2 regions of the Nocardioides sp. NPDC051685 genome follow, and region 1 is predicted to be linked to the other one. Evidence: riboswitches for the same ligand, from Rfam matches in the RefSeq annotation. Region 1 holds a riboswitch; the other holds the start of a gene.
The links. Region 1 has a riboswitch for cyclic di-AMP ahead of ACIA03_RS12260 (C40 family peptidase). Riboswitches for the same ligand answer to the same signal wherever they lie in the genome.

Region 1 (2,940 bases):
GGTGGCGGACTTGAGCCCGGCCTCCTCGGCGTAGGAGGTGTCGAAGACCTCGACCGGGTATTTGTTGCGCTCGGCCCAGCGGACGTACATCCGCATCAGCATCTCGGCGAAGTCGGCGGCGTCGACGCCACCGGCGCCGGAGCGGATCGTGACAAGGGCCTCGCGGGAGTCGTACTCCCCCGAGAGCAGGGTGCGGATCTCCAGGCTCTCGACGGCCTTCTTGACCCGGCCCAGCTCGGCCTCGGACTCGGCGAGCGTGTCGGCGTCGCCCTCCTCCTGGGCCATCTCGACCATCAGGCCGAGGTCCTCGATGCGGCCGCTCAGCTCGGTGAACTTGTTGAGCTCACCCTGCAGCAGGGAGAGACGTCCGGTGACCCGGGTGGCGTTGTCCTGATCGTCCCAGAGGTCGGGCGCGGCGACCTGCTCGCCGAGGTCGGCGATCTCCTTGCGCATCGCGTCCAGGTCCAGCACCTGGCCGATGGTCTGCATCGTTGCCTGGAGCTGTTTGATCTCGGTGTCGAATTCGGGGCCTGCCACGTCTTACAGGTTACTTGACCGGTGGTTCGCCGCCCGATTCGCCGACCGCCTCCACACATGCGCTCGCCCTCCGGCGGGGTACCGGAGGGCGAGCACCAGGGGGATATGTGGGGGTCAGCCCGTCGGAACGGGCCCCGAGAACCTCAGGCCTGGTGAGTCGAGCCGGCGAACCAGCCGTCCCAGGCAGTCTCTTCGCGGACGCTCGCGCCCGGTTTGGGGGCGTGCAGCATGATCGCCTGACCGTTCTCCCAGCGCAAGAAGATGCCGACGTGGTAGACCGGGCTGCCCCAGAACATCAGGTCGCCGCGCTGGATCTGGTCGTTCGGGATCGTCGGCAGCGCAGCGGCCTGGTCCCGCGAGACCCGGGGAAGCTCGATGCCGGCGGCGCTGAAGGCGTACTGCGTCAGGCCGGAGCAGTCGAACGAGCTCGGGCCGGTGGCACCCCAGACGTACGGGTCACCGATCTGCTCCGAGGCGACGCTGATCGCCCGGTCGATCCTGCCCTGGCGGCTCGCGGCGTAGGCCTTCGCCTCCGCCTCGGCCTTCTTCTTCGCCTCCGCGGCCTTCTTGGCCGCGATCGCGGCCTTGCGCTTCGCCTCGGCCGCCTTGCGGGCTGCCTCGGCCTTGCGCTGCTGCACCTCGACAGCCGTCTCGAGCTGCTTGATGTCGGTGAGCATCGCCGCGGGCGTGGCCGAGACGTCCAGGGTCGGAGCCTCCACCACCGTGGCCGCCTCGACGGACGACTCGACGGTCGTCTCGTAGGAGACGGGGGCGGCGTTGGCGGCGGGAACCGCCACCAGGGCACCGGCGGCGATTCCGCTGGCGAGGGTGATGCGGCCGGCGAGCTTGCCGTGGCCGCGAAGAGATCCTGCGATCGTCCGCACGATCGAGACGTTGGGCACCCGGAACGGGTGCGGCTTTCCTCGATGGGCAGGACGGGATACGGACTTGGACATGCGTGAGTTCCTTCCCACGCCTGCGAGGTGAGCTGTCGGGTTCGGGCTAGAAGGTTGCCCGGCCATCAAGCGATGGCTTCACCCCAAGCGACCGTCCGAGTTAGTCGCGTGGAACTTGGGTCCCCCGCTCCTGTCCCATACGTACTGCTGAGTGTGAGGGGTAAGGGGGTTCAGTAGTAGGGGCCGGCGTCCGGAGGGACAGGATTCGGCGTGTACCGGGGCCGGTCGTGCGTTGTGCACAGCTCAACCAAGGTGACATGCGATCTGGGACGGATCCAATCCAGAATGCTCGCATCTCGAGCACATTCCGCGTGGTTACGCGTGTTTTTGCCGTCGTTTGTGAGTCATCTCACGCAATGAACAGCCGTTTGACGCCGTGTTGAACTTGCAGTTACTCCGCCGCTTCCAGCCGGAACCCGACTCCGCGGACCGCGACGACCTTCTCCTGCACACCGGCGGCCTCGAGCTTCTGGCGCAGGCGCCCGACGGTGACGTCGAGGGTCTTGGTCGAGCCGTACCAGTTCTCGTCCCAGACCTCGGCCATCAGGCGGTCGCGGGAGACGACCTTGTCGCGGGAGGCGGCCAGGACGGCGAGGAGGGCGAACTCCTTGCCGGTCAGCGTGACCTCGCGCTCGCCGGCGTAGACCCGGTGGGCCGCGACGTCGATGCGCAGCGCGTCGTCGTCGGCGCCGGGCTCGACCGGACCCGAGCGGCGCAGCAGGGCACGGACCCGTGCCTGGAGGACGGCCAGCGCGAACGGCTTGGCCAGGTAGTCGTCGGCACCCGCGTCGAGCCCGACCACCAGGTCGATCTCGGCGTCGCGGGCGGTGAGGATCATGATCCCGCCCTCGTAGCCGTTGTCGCGCGCGGCCTTGCAGACCTCGAGCCCGTCCATGTCGGGAAGGCCCAGGTCGAGCAGCACGAGCTCGGCCTCGTAAGGGGGCGCGAGCAGCTCCAGCGCCTTCTTGCCGGAGTCGACCCAGGTGACGTCATAGCCCTCACGCTGGAGCGTGCGCACCAGCGGGGCGGCGATGTCCTCTTGGTCTTCTACGACAAGCACGGAGTTCGACATGAAGAGAACAATAGTTACAGCCCCGTAGGGCTTGTGAAGAGATCCCCCCTTTCAGATAAGCGCGTGATCACATCGTTAGGTCCGAGCTGATCTATACCGAGCGGATCCTCGGCCCCTTCCGCGACCTCGTCCCAGGTGACCGGGGCTGCGACCGTGGGGATCTCCTTGCCCCGCAGCGAGTAGGGACAGATCGTCGTCTTCGAGCCCGAGTTCTGCGACCAGTCCAGGAAAACCTTGCCTGACCTGCGGCTTTTGGTCATCGTCGCGGTCACCTTGCTCGGGTTGGCCTTCTGCAGGCTCTCGGCGATCTCCTTGGCCAGCCCCGTGGCCACGTCCGGTTCGACGGGCTCGGGCAGAGCGGCGTACAGGTGCAGG
Region 2 (2,940 bases), on a different contig from region 1:
TTGGACGTACGCCGCTCGGCGGCCGCTTCGCGCTCGAGCTTGTCGATCTGGCTGCGGAGCTGGCGCAGCTGGCGGTCGCGGGAGGCCAGCTCCTCCTCGGCGCGGGCGAGCGCCGCACGGGTCTCGCTCAGGGCCTCGTCCAGCCCCGTCCCGGCCTCACGCGCCGCGGCCCGGGCCTCACCGAGCTTGCGCCGCAGGGCGGTGTTGTCGGCCTTGAGCTCGTCGAGGCGGGCCTTGCGGTCGGCACGCACCTCCCGGATCTCGTCCTCGGCCGCGGCGAGCTTGCCGCGCAGCCGGGCGACCTCGGCGTCGACCGCCGGCACCGCGGCGGCGTCCAGCCGGTCCAGGGCCTCCTTGAGCGAGACCTCCCAGCCGTCGGGGCGGACGAGCCAGACGACGGCGGCCGCCTCGGCCGGATCCTCGGGCAGCACGAGGTCGTCGGGGGAGCCCTCGGAGACGTAGGCCGGGCGCAGCTGGCTCCCGACCTTCTCCCGGACCTCGTCGTCGCCCTCGAGCACCGAGGCGATCATCGCGCCACCGGCCTTGGCACGCCGGGCGGGCGCGAAGTCGGCGATCCGCTTGAGCGCGGGCGGGAGGCGCACGACGTCGGGAAGCACCCCGGCCGTGAGCGCGACGATGCGCCCCCGGACCGTGTCGGGGAGCGTCGCGTACGCGGAGACCTCCATGTGCCAAGTGTAGGGACCCGGTCCGCGATCGCCGCCTCGAATACCGTGCTGCGATGGTGATGACACGCCGCACGCAACCGTACGAAAGCAAAAATGTCGGTGCTCGGTGAGACCGTCACTCACATGACGACGAGAATCGACTGTGACACCTGCCTCGTGCGCGGTCTGGCGTGCCACGACTGCGTGGTCACCGTGCTGCTGGGGCCGCCCCCGGAGCTGACCATCGACGACGAGGAGCGCCGCGCGCTCGACGTGCTGGCCGATGGCGGCCTGGTCCCGCCGCTTCGGATGGTGGCTCTGCCATTAGTGGAGGGTATGTAGCCGAACTTTTGGGCGTGGGTGGTTGGCAGGTGGGGGAGGCCGTCGGCTAGTGTGCGCAGGAACCTGGCACCCGTGGCAGTGGGTCAACCGGCTCACGCGGGTGTCGCGCTTAGTCCAGGTCCGCTTCGGGGCGGGCCAGGAGCCGGGGAACCACACCGATCATCTGGGGTGTATCCGCCGCAAGAGCGACCTGGGAGACCAGATCGAGGAGCGGCGGTAAGGCAAGTCGTGCCTGAACCCGTCAGCTCACCCGGTAGGCGTCAACGACTACACAAGGAGACCGTCCGCTCGTGACACGCGACCGGAAGCGACTCGTTGCCGGGGCCGCCGGCATCGCCGCCATCGGAATCGCCGGGATCATTCCCGCTGCGACGCCCGCCCAGGCAGAGCCAGACATCGACGACGTTCGTAAGAAGGTCGACAAGCTCTACACCGAGGCCGAGGCGGCCAACGAGGACTACAGCAACGCCAAGCTGCGGCTGCAGGACCTCAAGGACCAGCTGGAGGACCTCGACTCCGACGAGAAGCGGCAGAGCAAGGAGCTCGACAAGATCCGCGCCGAGCTGCGTGACTCCGTGCTGCGGCAGTTCGAGGGCTCCGACGTCTCGGCCGTCGGCCAGGTGATCACCTCCGACGACCCGCAGGAGTTCCTCGCCGGCCTGGCCACCGTCTCGTCCTACAACGCGCTGCAGGCCGACCTGCTGGCTCGGTACAACACCGAGGCCGAGGCCCTCCAGGTGCGCCGCGAGGCCACCGAGGACGCCAAGGCTCAGATGGCCAAGATCAAGCTGACCATGCAGCAGAAGAAGAGCGAGATCGACAAGAAGTACGAGGCGGCCCAGGCCGAGCTCGACGAGCTCGAGGCCGATCAGCTCGAGGAGTTCCAGTCCGGCGACACGAGCATCCCGGGCAACCTGCCGGCCCCGTCGGGCCGTGCCAAGATCGCCGTCGACTACGCCCTCGACCAGGTCGGTGACTCCTACGTCTACGGCGCCACCGGCACCGAGTCCTGGGACTGCTCCGGCCTCACCATGGTTGCCTGGGGCCAGGCCGGCGTCTCGCTGCCGCACTCCTCTTCGGCGCAGTACAGCAGCGGCCCCTCGGTGCCGCGCGACCAGCTCGCCCCCGGCGACCTGGTCTTCTACTACAGCCCGATCAGCCACGTCGGCATGTACATCGGCAACGGCATGATCGTGCACGCCTCCAACCCGAGCACCGGTGTGAAGGTCTCCCCGATGGACGAGATGCCCTACACGGGCGCCGTCCGCCCGGGTTGAGCTTGACCCAGCACCCTGAAGAGGCCGATCGTTCGCAGGTGCGAACGGTCGGCTCTCTTCTATCCCGCATCCAGGCCCACCCCGTCCTGATCGGGGCCGGCCTCGTGCTGGTGATGCTGCTCGCCGGGTTCGTCGGCTGGCGGCTGACCGGCGGCGGCGAGTACGTCGCGCCGACCCCGTCCGCCGCGCCGGTCGTGCGCGCCGACACCGAAGGCGCCCGGGCCTCGCTGGCACGGTTGGTCGACGGCGTACGTGAGGGGGCGGAGCCCGACGGCGAGGACGCCGCTTCGGTGGCCGTGCGCAACGCGCACGCCATCGGTATCGAGGACGTGAGCGCCAGGTACATCGCCGAGTCCGGCAACGTGGACCCCGACGGCTCCTGGACGGCCGACGTCGAGATGTCGTGGCGCACGCCCGGAGACCCGGCGCTGACCGAGGAGCTGAAGGTCGCCTTCGACCCCGAGGGCGCGATCACGGGCTTCTCGGCCGACCAGGGCACCCGGATGCCGCTGTGGCTCAGCGGTCCGGTCGAGGTGCGTCGCACCGACTCGACCCTCGTGGTCGTCCAGGCCTCCGCCGAGGTGGCCGACCGCTACGCCGAGCTGGCCACCACCGCGGTCGCGGGGGTCCGCAAGGTGATCGCCTGGAACGACCCG

Region 2: it holds a riboswitch for cyclic di-AMP, as region 1 does, so the genes downstream of both, ACIA03_RS20795 (NlpC/P60 family protein) here and ACIA03_RS12260 (C40 family peptidase) in region 1, are expected to answer to the same signal.

The regions. Positions count from the first base shown of each region.
Region 1 is NZ_JBITCR010000003.1:449,083-452,022, reverse strand. Features, by position in the region: gene prfB (peptide chain release factor 2) at 1-537, opposite strand, end outside; gene ACIA03_RS12260 (C40 family peptidase) at 681-1,493, opposite strand; cyclic di-AMP (ydaO/yuaA leader) riboswitch at 1,499-1,671, opposite strand; gene ACIA03_RS12255 (response regulator transcription factor) at 1,885-2,565, opposite strand; gene ligD (non-homologous end-joining DNA ligase) at 2,580-2,940, opposite strand, start outside.
Region 2 is NZ_JBITCR010000007.1:176,524-179,463, reverse strand. Features, by position in the region: gene ACIA03_RS20805 (NYN domain-containing protein) at 1-686, opposite strand, end outside; gene ACIA03_RS20800 (hypothetical protein) at 810-1,007, shown strand; cyclic di-AMP (ydaO/yuaA leader) riboswitch at 1,104-1,282, shown strand; gene ACIA03_RS20795 (NlpC/P60 family protein) at 1,298-2,284, shown strand; gene ACIA03_RS20790 (hypothetical protein) at 2,323-2,940, shown strand, end outside.